DNA from 2 places in the Vibrio ostreae genome. Region 2 is predicted to be linked to the other one. Evidence: predicted binding sites of a transcription regulator. Region 2 holds the regulator's gene; the other holds the start of a gene.
The links. Region 2 encodes MetJ, which represses methionine synthesis genes. Its sites were predicted from a motif close to TTAGACNTNTANANGTCTAA; they were not measured.
Positions count from the first base shown of each region.

Region 1 (8,193 bases), on a different replicon from region 2:
GTGATAGACCAGCTCTTCACCTCGTTATGGCCGGACGAAATTCATCCACTGGCAAGTTTAGAACAGGTGCATCAGTCAATTCCACCTCAAGGAGGCGTGGCATGAAGACGATAGCGTTTATCGGACTGGGTAACATGGGTTCTCCCATGGCAGAAAATTTGATCAAATCAGGCCTCGCCCTGCAGGTGTTTGATCTCAATCGCGAAGCTGTGAAACGGCTGCAACCGCTGGGTGCTAAGGTGGCTGATTCTGTTGAGGAAGTGGTTCAGGGCGCTGATACGGTGATTACGATGCTGCCTGCCGGCGTGCATGTCCGGGCGGTGTATCTGGGCGATCATTCCGGGGCGGTGGGTCTGTTGAATCTGGTTAAGCCCGGCACGTTTCTGATTGATTCTTCCACCATAGACCCTGAGTCGGCACGGATTGTTGCCGAGCAGGCAACCAATAAACAGCTGGATTTTGTGGATGCGCCGGTATCGGGTGGCGTGGCAGGGGCTCAGGCCGGAACGCTGACCTTTATTGTCGGCGGGACAGATACGGCATTTAAACAAGCCCGGCAGGTTCTGCAACACATGGGGAAAAACATTTTCCATGCTGGTAAAGCCGGTGACGGCCAGATGGCGAAAATATGCAATAACCTGATGTTGGGTATTTTGATGTCCGGAACGTGTGAAGCTCTCAATTTAGGCATCGACAACGGACTTGATCCTGAAGTGTTGTCTAACATTATGCTGCAAAGTTCAGGCAGAAACTGGGCCCTGGAATTATATAATCCGTGTCCCGGTGTAATGGAAAATGTGCCAGCCAGCCATGATTACAAACCGGGCTTTATGAGTCAGTTGATGCAAAAGGATCTTGGTCTGGGTATTGATGCCGCTCTGAAAAGCCAGTCATCGATTCCGATGGGTTCGCTGGCACGTAATCTTTATGCCTATCACAATGCGAATGGCAACCAGGAACGGGATTTTTCCAGTCTGTTTGAGTTCTATCGTTCCCGGGGCTGACAGGCAGAGATCAACAGGAGGCTGCAAATGAATCTCAAAGAGAGTGTGATAGCAATTACGGGTGCAGGCCAGGGGCTGGGGCAGATGATGGCGGTCACGCTTGCTCAGGCGGGGGCTGATCTCGCCTTAATCGATACTAATGAAGCGGCTTTGATAGACACTCAGAGGCAGTGTCATATGCTCAGTGCTAAAGCGATTTATTATGTAGCGGATGTCACCAATGAAGCGCAGGTAGTCGACGCATTTCACGACATTGTGGTTGATTTTGGCCAGCTAGACGGTTTGATTAATAACGCCGGCATATTGCGGGATGGTCTGCTGGTCAAAGTGAAAGATGGCGTGGTCAGTAAAATGTCACTCGAGCAGTTTGATAGTGTGATGAACGTGAACGTTACCGGAACCTTTCTGTGTGGACGCGAAGCGGCAGTGAAAATGATCGAAACCAGCAGTAAAGGGGTGATCATCAATATCTCCAGTGTCTCGCGGGCCGGCAACATGGGCCAGACGAATTATTCAGCTTCTAAAGCTGCTGTCGCAACAATGGCGACCTGCTGGGCGAAAGAGCTGGCTCGCTATGGTATTCGGGCTGCCGCGATCGCTCCAGGTATCGTTCATACTGCGATGGCAGACCAGATGAAACCAGAGGCGGTAGAACGTCTTAAAGAAATGGTGCCTTTAGGGCGGATGGGAGAGCCGGTCGAAATTGCCCAGGCGGTGAAATATATACTGCAGAATGACTACTTTACTGGCCGGGTGCTGGAAGTGGACGGTGGCCTGCGCATGTGATTTTTATTGTGCAATACCGTTGAGGTATCAAAAAGCGTCAGTGAATCCACTGACGCTTTTTTTATCACGGCTTGCCTTTTTGTCGCAGCTTATCTTTTGCAGTATTAGGCCGCGCCCAGTGACTGATTTTGCTGTTCGACCAGGCCAGCAAAGTTCACCAGCACCTGTCTGGCATGATGGGTCTCTTTCACTGCCGCTTGCTTGCGTTCATAATCATCAGGTAATTCATGCTGCAAGCCGGCTAACGACAGCTTCATTACTTGCGGGGTAAACTCCGGGTGGAATTGCACGCCCCAGCAACATTCACCGACCCGATAGGCATGATGAGGTTCAAAGTCGCTGCTTGCCAGATGGACGGCATTTTCAGGTAAGGACAGTACCGATTGATAATGGACCGCCTGCGCGTCGAACTGTGCTGGCAGATCGCTAAAGATAGGATCCTGCGCTGCATCCGGCTGTTTGTTGATGGCTATCGTACCGATTTCCAGTCCGTTTGGATGGTAACCGACTTTGCCGCCTAACGCCTGAGCAATCAGTTGGTGACCAAAACAGATCCCGAGCAGCGGAATACTACGTTCAACCAGATCCACGATTTCCCGTGACAGGCGCAGCATCCAGTCTTCTTTGTCAGACGCCATCGCCAAAGAGCCCATGATGATCACGCCTGCCAGATGGTCGGAGTGTGGCAGTGGTTGATTAATACCGTCGTGAAACTCAATTATGGCCGCCTGATTGGCCGGTATCGGATGGCGATGTGCCTCAATGACGTTTTTAGCCCATTGCTCAAATTTACCGAACGTATCTAATTGTGGTTTAGGTGGCAATCCCACATTAACGATTAATAACTTTTTCATGGCGCTCCTTGTGATTCATATTCATCCTTGAACATAATTTCAATCTAGAGAAATATTCTCCTCACTGCAACGAGAATTTGTTGCGTCATAAGATGTGAACCAGCACCAAAATTGGGCAAAAGAGGGAGCAATGATTGAAGCGTTGAGAAAGAAAGATTGCGCTTGCATAAAAAAATGGCCCGCGTAGTATAGAGGTTTAGATGGCTAAACGTCTGTAACCTACAGCATACGGAGAGAGTAATGAAAGGACTTAAGCGAGTCGGTCAATGGGCACTGGCTGCGGCATTGGTAGCAGGTTTGGCGGCCTGTGGTCAGAAAGAACATACTGAAATAAAAGTGGGTGCAACCGTTGGTCCTCATGCTCAGGTCGCTGAAGCGGTCGCCAAAGAAGCGGCGAAGCAGGGCTTAAACGTTAAAGTGGTCGAATTTTCTGACTACATTACGCCGAATGCGGCGCTGGAAGATGGCAGCATTGATCTCAACAGTTACCAGCATCAGCCTTTTCTCGATAACTACAACAGCAGCCACGATTCCCACCTGGTCTCAATTGGTCAGTCAATCCTGATGCGAATGGGAGTATATTCTAATAAGTACCACTCGCTGGATGAGTTACCACAAGGCGCCCGCATTGCGATTCCAAATGATCCGACCAATGGCGGACGTGGTTTGTTGCTGTTTGCTGATAGCAACCTGATTACCTTACGTGAAGGGGCTGGATTTAAGGCGACTCTGAACGATGTGGTTGAGAATCCGAAGGACTTTCAGTTTGTTGAAGTGGATGCCGCTCAGTTGCCACGCACTCTGGATGATGTCGATGCTGCGGCAATTACGATGAACTATGTCATGTCAGCCGGGCTGGATCCGAAAAAGCAGGGGATTTATCTGGAATCCAAGCAGGCACCTCTGGCGGTGATGGTAATTGCGGCGCGCGAGCAGGACAAAGACAACGAAGATTATAAAAAGTTCGTCCAGATTTATCAGTCTGAAGGCATCCGTGAATATATGCAGCAAGCCTTTAAAGGCACAATTGAGCCCGCTTTTTAAGGAGTTAGGGCTGACAACTCAACCGCTGTGGTTATCCATAGCGGTTTTTTATTTTTCCCGGTCTGGGAAATGGATCTCAGAATGACGAAACCTGAAAAATGCTGACTTGAGTCATGGTTACAGGCTGCTACATTTACTATTGTGCGGCTCAAAAAGTGCGCACCTTATTTGTGTGACCAACCAACTTAACGAGGTTTCTATGCTAGGCGAAAATCACTCTTTAGCGCATGAGTATCCAGAACATATGGACACCATTTCCCAGTTAAGCGCGAGCGATGATACGTTTGCAGAAAATGCGTCAAATTACGATGCACTAGACAGAGAAATTAGAAAGTTAGAACTGCGAGGTGCACCGATTGATGATCACAACATGAATTCGATGAAGCTCAACCGGGCAGAGCTGAAAGATTGGCTCCATTCCCGAATCATGAACGTCTGAAACCCGGCGACAATCATCGGTTGGTAACCACAATACCAGCCCGCCAAACAGCCACCCTATGGGTGGTTGTTTGTTATCTGCGCTTTATACTGGTTTTATGCATCATTGCCGGTACACGCCTCAGCGCGCTGATGGTAAACTGCGGCTCTGTTTTATTGAGTAGCTAAAGGTAATCTCATGAACCCAATTATTGCGCTGTTGAAAGAGAACAACATCAGTGATCAGCAAATTCGCGAAGTGTTTCAGGCTCTGACCCAAAATCCTCTGATGGCGATGGCCACCATCAGCCAACTTGGTCTACCGCAGGAAAAACTGCAACTGCTGATGGGCCAGGTGATGCAAAACCCGGCTTTGATTAAAGAAGCGGTAGAAGAACTTGGACTGGACTTCGCTAAAGTTGAAGAAGCAAAAGCGAAACTACAACAATAAAGGTTGTCGTCAGTTCACAGTGAACCAGGCATTGCGTAGCTAAGACTCTACTCAACGCCTGGTTTTAATAACAGCTGAGTGTTTTAATAACAACTAAGTGTTTTAACCACAACTAAGTGATGGAAAGGCTGCATGAGGCAGCCTTTTTAATCAGTATGATGCTTCGATTCACCCATAATCTCGGCGTATCGTTAAGCTGTCGCCTGTTAGAGGCTACCGTCCTTTGAAGAACCGGTTGTAAACCAGCAACAAGACAATCGCACCGAGGGTCGCCGTCAATATACTGCCCAGATTAAAACCATTGGCGCCACCAAAACCCAGCACGCCGCCGATAAGTCCGCCGACAAAGGCACCACCGATACCTAACAACATTGTGGCTATCCAACCGCCGCCATCTCGTCCCGGCATCAGCCATTTTGCCAAAGCACCTGCAATTAAACCCAGAATGATCCACGCGATGATACCCATATGCACTCCTTATGTTGTTTTGTGTAAGCATAGTCTATGAGTGTCATAGTAAAATGGGCGCATGACAATTTTTGGTCAGCGTCCTTACTGACTGACATAACGCGAAGACGCGAGGAAAGACTGGTGGATATGGGCTAGCATCATGTCCGAGGCTTCATGGGTCATACCTTTGATGACCGATTTGACGATTTCACCGTGCTCAACAAAAGACGAGCGCGCGCGATCGGCCAGTTTGAACTGCGCCCTGCGATAAGGGGCAACCTTAGCTCTGGCGCTGAGCACGGCTTCTTCCACATAACGGTTATGACAGCCATGGAACAGGGCCTCATGCAGTTTGATATTGGCTTTGTCATAGGCATCAATATTACCCGAGGTGACATGCTTATGGCTGTCAAGGTGGATGGCGAGCAGCTCTTCGCGTTCTTGCTGAGTCATCTTGACCGCAGCAAGTCGTACACACAGTGTTTCCATCTCGGCAACGTATTCAAACATTTCTGCCAGGCGGGATACAGGTACGGCACTGACAAACACTCCGCGCCGATGACGATGTTCAACCAGGCCACTGGCGGTAAGCTGTTTCAGCGCCTCACGGACCGGAGTCCGCGAGACCTGGAAACGCTGCGCAAGCTGAGCCTCATCAAGGCGAGTACCTGCGGCAATCACTCCCGCCAGAATATCGTCGGAGAGCGCAATCCGGATACTGTCCGCCAGAGGCACCGACGGGTCAGAGACCAGTGATGCCGACAGTGAATTAGGGTGTTCAGACATTGGCTGATCTCCTTGATAGTCAGAGGGTTAACCAGCAATACCCGGCATAACCACACTTGGCAGCCACAGACTGATCGCGGGGAAGACGTTAATCAGCACCAGCACAATCAGAGCCAGCCACACCAAGGGCAGTGACCCGCGCACGGCTTCGCCATAGCTGACGTTATCCAGACTGCTGGCGACGAACAGATTCATACCAAACGGTGGTGTGAACATACCAATCGCACAGTTCACACACAGAATCACACCAAGGTGAATCAAATCGATTCCTGCCGCCTGAGCCACCGAGACAACCAGTGGTACCAGAATGATCACAATCGAGTTCGGGTCCAGGAACATCCCGGCAATCAACACGATGCAGTTGATGATAAGCAGTAACATCAGTGGATTATCGCTGAGTTGGCCCAGAGCTGCCGACAGAGAATCGGTCAGGCTGGAAGTGGTCAGATACCAGGAGAATGCCGCAGCGGCAGAGACGATGATCATCACTTGGGTGGTGACGACTGAGCTGTCGACACACACTTTCCAGATGTCTTTCAGTGTCAGATCCCGATAAACGAACAGACCGACCGCGGCGGAGTAGATAACCGCGACCGCAGCGGCCTCAGTCGGGGTAAACAAGCCGCTGTAAATACCGCCCAGAATAATGACCGGGATCGCCAGTCCCCAGATTGCTTCTCTGATTGCCGCCAGCAGCTCAGACATGTTCGGAAACGGCTGTGATTGCATACCGGCGCGGCGGGCGCGATAGTAACAGTAGGCAAGAAAAACCGAGCCGTACACGGCGCCGGCACCGATACCGGCCATAAAGAGTGCACCAATCGAAACCCCGGCCATGGCGCCGTACACAATCATAAAAATGCTCGGCGGTATAATGATGCCCAATGCACCGGTCGCCATCAGCAAACCGACACTGAACTGGCGGTCATAGCCTTCTTTTAACATTGACGGCAGGATGAGGCGTCCGACTGAAACCACGGTCGCCGGGCTGGAGCCGGAAATGGCACCAAAGAACATCGAGCCGGTGACGGTTGTCATCGCCAGGCCACCGCGAAACGGGCCAACCAGCAACAGCGCGACTTTGAGAATACGCGCCGACAGGCCGCTGGTGCTCATCAGGTTGCCGGCCAGAATAAAGAGCGGGATCGCCATGAGCGGAAAACTGTCCAGGCCGGAAAACATCCGTTGGATGATGAGCATCAGCGGAGTACTGCCGCCCAGGTGCAGCCCGATAAAGACGGCCAGGAGCAGGGCCACGAAGATAGGCAGGCCTAAAACCAGCAGCCCTGAAGTTAATGCAAAGAAACTGTAGCCCATGATCACGCTCCCACGTAGACGTTTTCGCTTTGTTGTTTCGGCTGTTTAAACAGCGCCAGCAAAGATTCACTGATGCGGATAAACATACAGACAGAACTGACCGGAATAGCCAGATAGAACCAGTACATCGGCAGCTCCATCGCCGACGATAACTGGCCGAACATCATCATGCGCGACGCCAGTTGCCAACCAAACCAGGCGAGCAAAAAGGTAGTGATCAGGCAGAGCACGCAGATCAGGATCTGAAATGGCTTTTGCAGCGCTTTGGGGAGCACTTGCTTGATGACATCAATACTGATGTGTGCGTTATTGCGAAAGGCGATGCTACTGGCCATAAACACCATCCAGATAATGGCGTAACGTACGCTCTCTTCAGCCCAACTAAATGAGGTATTGAAAACGGAGCGGGCGATAATCTGGCTAAACAGCATTCCCGATGCGTAGATGATCAAAACACCGACGATGGTGTTCTCAAAAAGGGCCAGCAGGCGGCTGAGTTTATTCCACATAAGCATTCTCCCGGGGGCAGCCCCGGGATCCTCGTTGAATAGTGATAATCGGAGGTGAAATGGTTGACGGAGACTGTAGTTGCCAGTCCGTTACATTTCAGACAGTTGGCTTAGTTTTGCCTGAGCACGATCGAGCAAACCTTGACTCAGCTTAGCGCCAAACTCCTGATAAACAGGAGACATCGCATTGCGGAATTCGCCCAGCTGTTCAGGAGTCAGTGAGATAACTTCGGTGCTGCCTGCCTGTTTAATGCCGTTCAGGTAGACTTCCTCGCGTGCAATTGAACGTTCACGCTGGTAGTGACCGGCTTCGCGTGCGGCCGCAATAAGCAGTTGTTGATTTTTGGCCGACTGGCTGTCGAACCAGATCTTGCTGAATACGAATGCGGTACCGAGGTAACCGTGATTAGTTAACATCAGATCCTTTTGCACTTCATAGAATTTCATTTGTGAAATCGAAACCAGCGGGTTCTCCTGACACTCCACCACACCCTGTTGTAGGGCGGTGTAAGTTTCACTGAATGCGATCGGCACCGGGTTTGAACCCAGGGCCTTGTACTGGGAAATCAGCAGTG
Region 1 is NZ_CP076642.1:130,757-138,949, forward strand. Features, by position in the region: gene KNV97_RS00575 (enoyl-CoA hydratase/isomerase family protein) at 1-105, shown strand, start outside; gene mmsB (3-hydroxyisobutyrate dehydrogenase) at 102-1,004, shown strand; gene KNV97_RS00585 (SDR family oxidoreductase) at 1,032-1,790, shown strand; gene KNV97_RS00590 (glutamine amidotransferase) at 1,895-2,644, opposite strand; gene KNV97_RS00595 (MetQ/NlpA family ABC transporter substrate-binding protein) at 2,885-3,688, shown strand; gene KNV97_RS00600 (YdcH family protein) at 3,888-4,127, shown strand; gene KNV97_RS00605 (DUF2999 family protein) at 4,305-4,556, shown strand; gene KNV97_RS00610 (GlsB/YeaQ/YmgE family stress response membrane protein) at 4,770-5,024, opposite strand; gene KNV97_RS00615 (GntR family transcriptional regulator) at 5,109-5,792, opposite strand; gene KNV97_RS00620 (TRAP transporter large permease) at 5,820-7,109, opposite strand; gene KNV97_RS00625 (TRAP transporter small permease) at 7,112-7,618, opposite strand; gene KNV97_RS00630 (TRAP transporter substrate-binding protein) at 7,709-8,193, opposite strand, start outside.
Region 1: a site for MetJ is predicted at 2,833-2,852, ahead of KNV97_RS00595 (MetQ/NlpA family ABC transporter substrate-binding protein). Genes of this name have one in related genera too.

Region 2 (8,193 bases):
AAATGAGAAATCACCGCTCACACTGTAGTCTGGATTGCGGGTAATCCCGGAGCGGCGCAGCGCCTGCTGGTAACCTTGCTGGCGGAACTGGCACAGAACGGCCGTATCCGGGCCGGCAATTTGCGCCACCCGTTTGTGGCCCATCTGGGTCAGATAGTTCACCGCTTCAAACGCCGAGGTCAGGTTATCAATATGTACCGTGGGCAGCTCCAGTTCCGGGGCAAACTCACACGCCATCACCATCGGCGGCAGGTTTTTCTGTTCCGGCTTACTGACATCAAACGGCAGGTCGGTCCCGAGCAGCAACATACCGTCCGCCTGCTTGGTGAACACCAGGTTCACAAATGAGCTTTCACGTTTTTTCTGCTGACCGCTGTCACCCAGCAGCACCAGATAACCGTGTTCCATCGCCGCATCTTCAATGCCGCGGATGATCTCGGTGTAATACGGGTCACAGATATCCGGCACAATGGCCACAATCGTTTTGGACTCATTGCGACGCAGATTGCGCGCGAGAGAGTTAGGGGAATAACCAGCTTCTAACACCGCCTCTTCAACCCGTTTACGGGTCGAGGATGAGACTTTCTCGGGATTCATCAGAGCACGCGATACGGTCGCCGTTGATACGCCTGCAAGCTGGGCAACATCCTTCATTGTCGCCATAGGGGGTACTGTCCTCTTTTCTCGGTTCTTAATAAAAATTCATCGTGTCTGAGACACTGATTATCGTTATAGAGCGCCGCCGGGCATCCGGTTTGGCTGCTAACATTGCTTGGATTCACGCTTACCTGCTGCACGTTCGCTTAAGGTTCGCCACATTTAGGCCAGCGAAAACGATTCACTGCGCGATTATGGCATTTAGTGTATTCCTTTCCGATGGGAAAGTTACGGTCTGATTAACAATTTTTGCATCACAAGTGTGATATTTATCACGATAAGAAGGATTTCATTTTTTGACAATTTTACCAGCAAGCCGGATGGGGCTGCTCAGCTCAAATCCTGCGGTTCAATGTCCAGCGTCCAGCGCACTTTAGTGGCCAGCGGCAACATCTGAATCGCCGGGCGTGCGCTGGCTAACAGCTTCTGCATCACCGAACGGCTGGGCGCCTGCAACAGCAACTGCCAGCGAAATTTTCCGGCCCGTTTGGCGAGCGGTGCCGGCGTCGGCCCCAGCACCAGACAGCCCTGTTCACTGAGCGGGTGAGCTTCCAGCGTCTGGCGTACCTGACGCAGAAAATCTTCTACCTGCTGCGACTGGTTGCCTTCGGCGCGAAACAGGGTCAGAAAGGTATACGGCGGCAGTTGGGCCAGCTTGCGCTCCGCCAGTGCGGTTTCAGCAAAATGGTGGTAATCCTTGTTGAGCAGCGCCTGCAACAAGGTATGCTCTGGATGGTGGGTCTGCAGCACCACTTCGCCCGGCTTACTCGCCCGCCCGGCCCGGCCCGCCACCTGGATAAACAACTGAGCCAGACGTTCAGAGGCGCGAAAATCACTGCTGTATAATGAGCCATCCACATCCAGCAGCGCCACCAGAGTTACATCGGGGAAATGGTGGCCTTTGGCCAGCATCTGGGTGCCGATCAAAATCTGATATTCGTTATTGCGGATCGCTTGCAGCGCTGATTCCAGACTGCCTTTGCGCCGGGTACTGTCACGGTCAATCCGAATCGTCTTGAAGTCCGGAAACAGTTCCCCCAGTTGCGCCTCGAGCTGCTCGGTGCCGACCCCGACCGTGACCAGATGCGTCGAGCCACACCCCTGACACTGGTGGATCACCGGACGCTGTGAGCCGCAGTGGTGGCAGCGAATCTCGTTACTGTACTGATGGTAGGTATAATAAGCATCACAACGCTGACAATCGGCGATCCAGCCACATTCGTGACACATCAGCGCCGGAGAAAAGCCACGCCGGTTGAGGAACAGCAGCACCTGATTGCCCTGCGATAAATGGCGGCGCATTTCCGCAATCAACGGCGCGGACAAACCGCTTTCCAGATACAGGCCTTTGACATCCAGCACCCGGTTGGTGGTCGGGCGCGCCGTTCCGGCACGCTGGGTCAGATGCAGATGATGGTATTTACCGCTCAGGGCATTATGCAGCGTTTCCAGCGCCGGGGTGGCACTGCCGAGCACAATCGGGATCTGCTCCAGATTGGCACGCATCACCGCCACATCGCGTGCGTGGTAGCGCAGGCTGTCCTGCTGTTTATACGAAGAGTCATGCTCTTCGTCGACAATGATAATGCCGAGATCGGCAAACGGGGTCAGCAGCGCGGAACGGGTACCAATCACGATACCGGCTACTTTGTCGCGCGCGGCCAGCCAGGCATTGAGACGTTCGGTTTCATTGAGACCAGAGTGAATCACCTCAACCGGGACATTAAACCGTTTACGAAAACGGTTAATGGTTTGCGGCGTCAGGCCAATTTCCGGCACCAGCACCAGCGCCTGGCGGCCTTGTGCCAGCACCGGCTTGATAAGATTAAGGTAGACTTCAGTTTTACCCGAGCCTGTTACGCCCTGCAGCAGATAACAGCCGAATGCCGGCTGATGGTTGACCGTTGCAATTGCGATGGCCTGCTCAGAGTTCAACTTGGGCTTATCGACCGCGGCTTCCGGCTCTGCCGGCCAAGGCCGGAACTGCGGACGCTGTTCACTGACTTCAATCCAGCCTTTGTCCTGCAGGGTGTTGAGTGTCGTACTCGACACTTCCTCATCCAGCATCACCTGATGAGGGACCGGGCCAGAAGCGACCAGATTCATCACCTTGGCCTGTTTAATCGCACGGCCAAAGCCCTGCATCAGCTGATCGCGCCCGGCGGCAGTAATGAGCCACTCTTTACTGCTGGCAAAATCAGCCGCTTTACCTTTACGCAGCGCTCCCGGCAGAGCATTAGCCAGGGTCTCGCCAAGTGGATGCTGATAAAACTGACTGCACCACTGCAGCAGGTGATACAGTTTATCCGGCCAGACTGGTTGGGTATCGAGCACGGCCTTGAGCGCTTTGAGCTGCTCACGCGGAAACTCGGACTCCTGCACCAGTGCAGTCACAATGCCGACCAGAGTCTGGCGCCCGAACGGCACAGAAACGCGGCCGCCGATAATCGGAAACAGGTGGCCGGGAATCAGGTAATCAAATTGCTTATCAAGCGGCACCGGCAGGGCAACGCGAGCAATAGTTGGGCGCATAACAATCCGTCAGCAATTAAGTCAGTTAAGGACGCCACAGTCTACTGGAAGACGGGCATAAATTCGACCCGCACATGGCGGGCAAAAGGCCGTATGCGGCACGCCGGCAGCAGTTCGGGCATCGGGTCTGGCCGTTGGCACCGCCAACCCGTCATGCTCTGAGCGGCTGTTTGCTATGGCTGGCTAAAATAACGCCGAAATCGGTTGATCCGGGCTAGCAGATTCATTACTATATCGCGCCTTAATGGTCCTCAGCAGTTTGCTGTGACCATGGCAATCGTATTATTAACGTTACGTGTGGTGTCCGGCTCAGACTCGGATGGCGACACGGCCCAATTTTTGAGGTTATCCCATGAAAGCTGGTATCCACCCAGAATACAAAGAAGTAAATGCAAGCTGCTCTTGCGGCAACACTTTCGTTTTCAAATCTACTCTAGGTAAAGAAGAAATGCACCTGGACGTATGTGACAAGTGCCACCCATTCTACACTGGTAAGCAACGTGTTGTTGACACTGGCGGCCGTGTTGATCGCTTCAACAAGCGTTTCGGCGCACTGTCAAGCAAGAAGTAATTTTTACTTTACGCGAAGATTTCAAAAAGGACGCTACGGCGTCCTTTTTTGATGCCTGCCATCTGCCCGTCCCCCCGCTCTACGACTAAAGTCTACCCTGATCACAAAACAGCTGGTCTTATCAGCCAAAAACTCACGCATTTTGTACGATTATACAGCACCCCTGCCTAGTCACTATTTCAGGCATCAACTAAAATGTGCGCCCCTTTTCCAAAAATAATAAGAGAACCTCCCCTATGTCCGACGACAATCGTCAACAATTAAGCGCGGAAGAAGCCTTCCGCCAACGTGCTCTGGATTACCACGCGCAGCCGACCCCGGGTAAAATCGCGGTCTCGATCACCAAACCGGCTGACTCAGCCACTGATCTGGCGTTAGCTTACAGCCCGGGCGTGGCAGAACCGGTACGTGAAATCGCTCAGAATGTCGATAACGTTTACAAATACACCGCCAAAGGCAACACAGTGGCGGTGATCTCAAACGGTACCGCAATCCTTGGCCTGGGTAACCTGGGGCCAATGGCCTCTAAACCGGTCATGGAAGGTAAAGCGCTGCTGTTCAAACGTTTTGCCGGCCTCGACTCCATTGATATTGAAGTAAAACACCGCACCATCGATGAGTTTATCGACACCGTCGCTAACATCGCTGACACCTTTGGCGGTATCAACCTGGAAGACATCAAAGCGCCGGACTGTTTTGAGATCGAGCGTCGCCTGATTGAACGTTGTGACGTGCCAGTGTTCCACGATGACCAGCACGGCACGGCGATCGTGACCGCAGCAGGCATGCTGAACGCGATTGAACTGCAAGGCAAAGAACTGTCTGAGTGTGTGATTGTCTGTCTGGGTGCGGGTGCCGCAGCGGTAGCGTGTATGGAACTGCTGATTAAGTGCGGTGCGATGCGTGAGAAGATTTACATGCTCGACCGTAAAGGTGTCATCCACACCCGTCGTGACGATCTGAACCAGTACAAGCAACTGTTTGCCAACAACACCGACAAACGCACCCTGGAAGATGTGATTGCCGGCGCGGATCTGTTCCTGGGTGTATCAGGCCCGAACCTGCTGTCCGCCGACGCGCTGAAGCTGATGGCTGACAAGCCTGTGGTGTTCGCCTGCTCTAACCCGGATCCGGAAATCAAACCTGAGCTGGCTCACGCGGTGCGTGACGACCTGATCATGGGCACCGGACGCAGTGACTACCCGAACCAGGTCAACAACGTGCTGTGTTTCCCGTTCATCTTCCGCGGCGCGCTGGATGTACGTGCCAGCGAAATCAATGATGAGATGAAACTGGCGGCGGTCGAAGCGATTCGTCAACTGGCGAAAGAAGAGGTGCCGGCAGCCGTACTACAAGCCGCAGGCAGTGACAGCCTGACCTACGGTCATCAATACATTATTCCTAAGCCCATGGATCCACGCCTGCTGCCCCGCGTGGCTAAGGCAGTCGCACAAGCTGCGGTTGACTCTGGTGTCGCACGGATCGAGATGCCGCATAACTATATGCAAGATTAGTAAGCAGCATGCCGGATAAACACTCCGGTGACGGAAGCGTTGATCCTTGCGGGTTAACAATGCCCTGATGCTTAAAAATGATCTGAGAGCTAACAATGCAAAAACCCTGGTCAGTAACCAGGGTTTTTTTATGCTGATGCGGTGCACAGCGACTTAGTCGTCGTATGCCTCAAACTCGATACCCATCGCCGTCATCAGCGCTTTGGCCTCGGTCGGAATATCATCCGGACGGTCTTTACGCAGGTCTTCGTCGGTTGGCAGCGGCTGACCGGTGTAAGCATGCAGAAACGCTTCACACAGCAGTTCACTGTTAGTGGCATGACGTAAATTATTGATCTGTCGACGAGTACGTTCATCCGTCAGCACTTTAAGTACCTTAAGCGGAATCGAGACAGTGATCTTTTTGACCTGCTCGTTCTTCTTCCCATGTTCCGCGTACGGGCTAATATATTCGCCGTTCCAGTCTGCCATTGCGCACCTTCGTAAATTTGAATTCGAGTTGAGTTTTTCAAAGACCTCAATTTTAGCGGGATTTACTGCCATAAGCAAAGACATATAGACGTCTAGAAGTGTTGACGTCTTCTTTTTTGAGCAGTAAAGTGTGATGTTATTCACCGGAGTGAACATTTGCTTCACCGCTCACCCCGGAATTGGATTTACACATCGCCCGGAATTGTTTGAAATCCCAATAGCAGCTATGCCAATGCTTACCATTGCCCGCTCTGTAGCCCGATTCGCTCGGTGACAGAGCTCAGGGAATCAACCATTCAGGAAACACCAGACAGGAAAGGAAACGCTCATGACCAATCGCAAGCCAGCCACCATCGCGGTTCGCACCGGTATTGAATCTGACACCCAGTACCACGCCGTTGTTCCACCCATTTATCTCTCAACCAACTATGGCTTTCCTGCATTTGGTGAAGTGCCAAAATACGACTACACCCGCTCCGGCAACCCGAACCGTGGCCTGCTAGAACAAGCCCTGTCTGAACTGGAATCCGGTGCGGATGCCGTGGTCACCAACTGCGGCACATCAGCACTGAACCTGTGGGTCTCGGCATTCCTGTCGCCGGGCGAAATCATTATCGCACCACATGACTGCTATGGCGGTACTTACCGTCTGTTCAACACCCGCGCCAAGAAAGGCGATTTCAAAGTGCTGTTTGTTGACCAGTCTGACGACGCGGCAATGGCCGCAGCTTTTGCCCAGAAGCCAAAGCTGGTGCTGCTGGAAACGCCGTCTAACCCGCTGGTACGAGTGGTGGATATTGAGAAAATCTGTCAGCAGGCGCAAGCGGTCGGTGCTCTGGTAGCGGTCGACAATACCTTTTTGACCCCTGTGTACCAAAAGCCTCTGCTGCTTGGTGCCGACTTCGTGGTGCACTCGACCACTAAATACCTCAATGGTCACTCGGATGTGATTGGCGGTGTGATCATCAGTAAAGACGCCGAACACGCCACCGAGCTGGCATGGTGGGGTAACTGCATCGGCGCCACCGGCACGCCGTTTGACAGCTACATGACTTTGCGTGGCCTGCGCACCCTGGGGGCCCGTATGCGCGTGCATGAAGAGAGCTCGCAGCAAATCCTCGCTTACCTGCAAAACCAGGAGCTGGTCAAAGTGATTTACCACCCTAGCCTGCCAAATCATCCGGGTCATGACATCGCCAAGAAACAGCAGCTTGGCTTTGGTTCCATGCTGAGCTTTGAATTCGGCGGTTCATTCGAGCAGCTGAAATATTTTGTCGGTGAACTGCAGCTGTTCTCACTGGCCGAATCGCTGGGCGGCGTGGAAAGCCTGGTATGTCATCCGGCCAGCATGACTCACCGCGCGATGGGCGAAGAAGCGCTGGCCGAAGCCGGCGTCTCTCAGCAGTTGCTGCGCCTGTCGGTGGGTCTGGAAGATGCGAGCGATCTGATTGCCGACCTCGACCAGGCCTTCACCAAAGCCAAGGAGGCCTTTTAATGTCGGTTTCACGTCAGCTGCATAAATTTGGTGGTAGCAGCCTTGCGGATCCGGAATGTTATCAACGGGTCGCGCACATTCTGCGTGACTACTCTCAGGCCGACGATCTGGTGGTGGTGTCTGCCGCCGGTAAAACCACCAACCGCCTGATTGAATTTCTTGAAGCGCTCAACAAAGATGGCCGCGCCGCGCACGAAGCGCTGCAGGCCCTGCGCCAGTTCCAGGTCCAGTTGATTGAAGGTTTGCTGGAAGGCGAAGTCGCAGACCATCTGCTGACCGAGCTGAGCGGCGAGTTCGTCGCACTGGGAGAACTGACCGCACCACTGAGCAAAGCGCAGCAAGCCGCGGTTCTCGGCCACGGCGAACTCTGGTCTGCCCGCCTGCTGGCAGCGCTGCTTAACCAGCAAAAATTGCCGGCAGTGGCTCAGGACGCACGTGCGTTTCTGCGCGCCGAAACCGGCACTCAGCCGGAAGTCGATCGCGCCCGCTCTTACCCGTTACTGAAAGCAGTCCTGGCCCAGCATGCTCATCACCGGGTGATCATCACCGGCTTTATGGCCCGCAACGAGCAAGGCGAAACCGTATTGCTCGGCCGCAACGGTTCTGACTACTCAGCCACCGTGATCGGTGCCCTGGCCGATGCCGAACGCGTCACCATCTGGAGTGATGTGGCCGGCGTGTACAGCGCTGACCCGCGTCTGGTGTCGGAGGCCTGTCTGCTGCCACTGCTGCGCCTGGATGAAGCCAATGAACTGGCCCGTCTGGCCGCTCCTGTGCTGCACAGCCGCACCTTACAACCCGTCGCACAGAGCGCGATGGAGCTGCAGCTGCGTTGCAGCTACCAGCCTGAGTCGGGGTCGACCCGGATTGAACGTGTGCTGGCCTCTGGTCGCGGCGCCAAAATCATCACGTCACTCGATGAAGTGCTGCTGCTGGAACTGGCCTTTGGCCAG
Region 2 is NZ_CP076643.1:2,994,074-3,002,266, reverse strand. Features, by position in the region: gene cytR (DNA-binding transcriptional regulator CytR) at 1-663, opposite strand, end outside; gene priA (primosomal protein N') at 988-3,189, opposite strand; gene rpmE (50S ribosomal protein L31) at 3,542-3,760, shown strand; gene KNV97_RS19920 (malic enzyme-like NAD(P)-binding protein) at 3,997-5,274, shown strand; gene metJ (met regulon transcriptional regulator MetJ) at 5,428-5,745, opposite strand; gene KNV97_RS19910 (O-succinylhomoserine (thiol)-lyase) at 6,074-7,240, shown strand; gene KNV97_RS19905 (bifunctional aspartate kinase/homoserine dehydrogenase II) at 7,240-8,193, shown strand, end outside.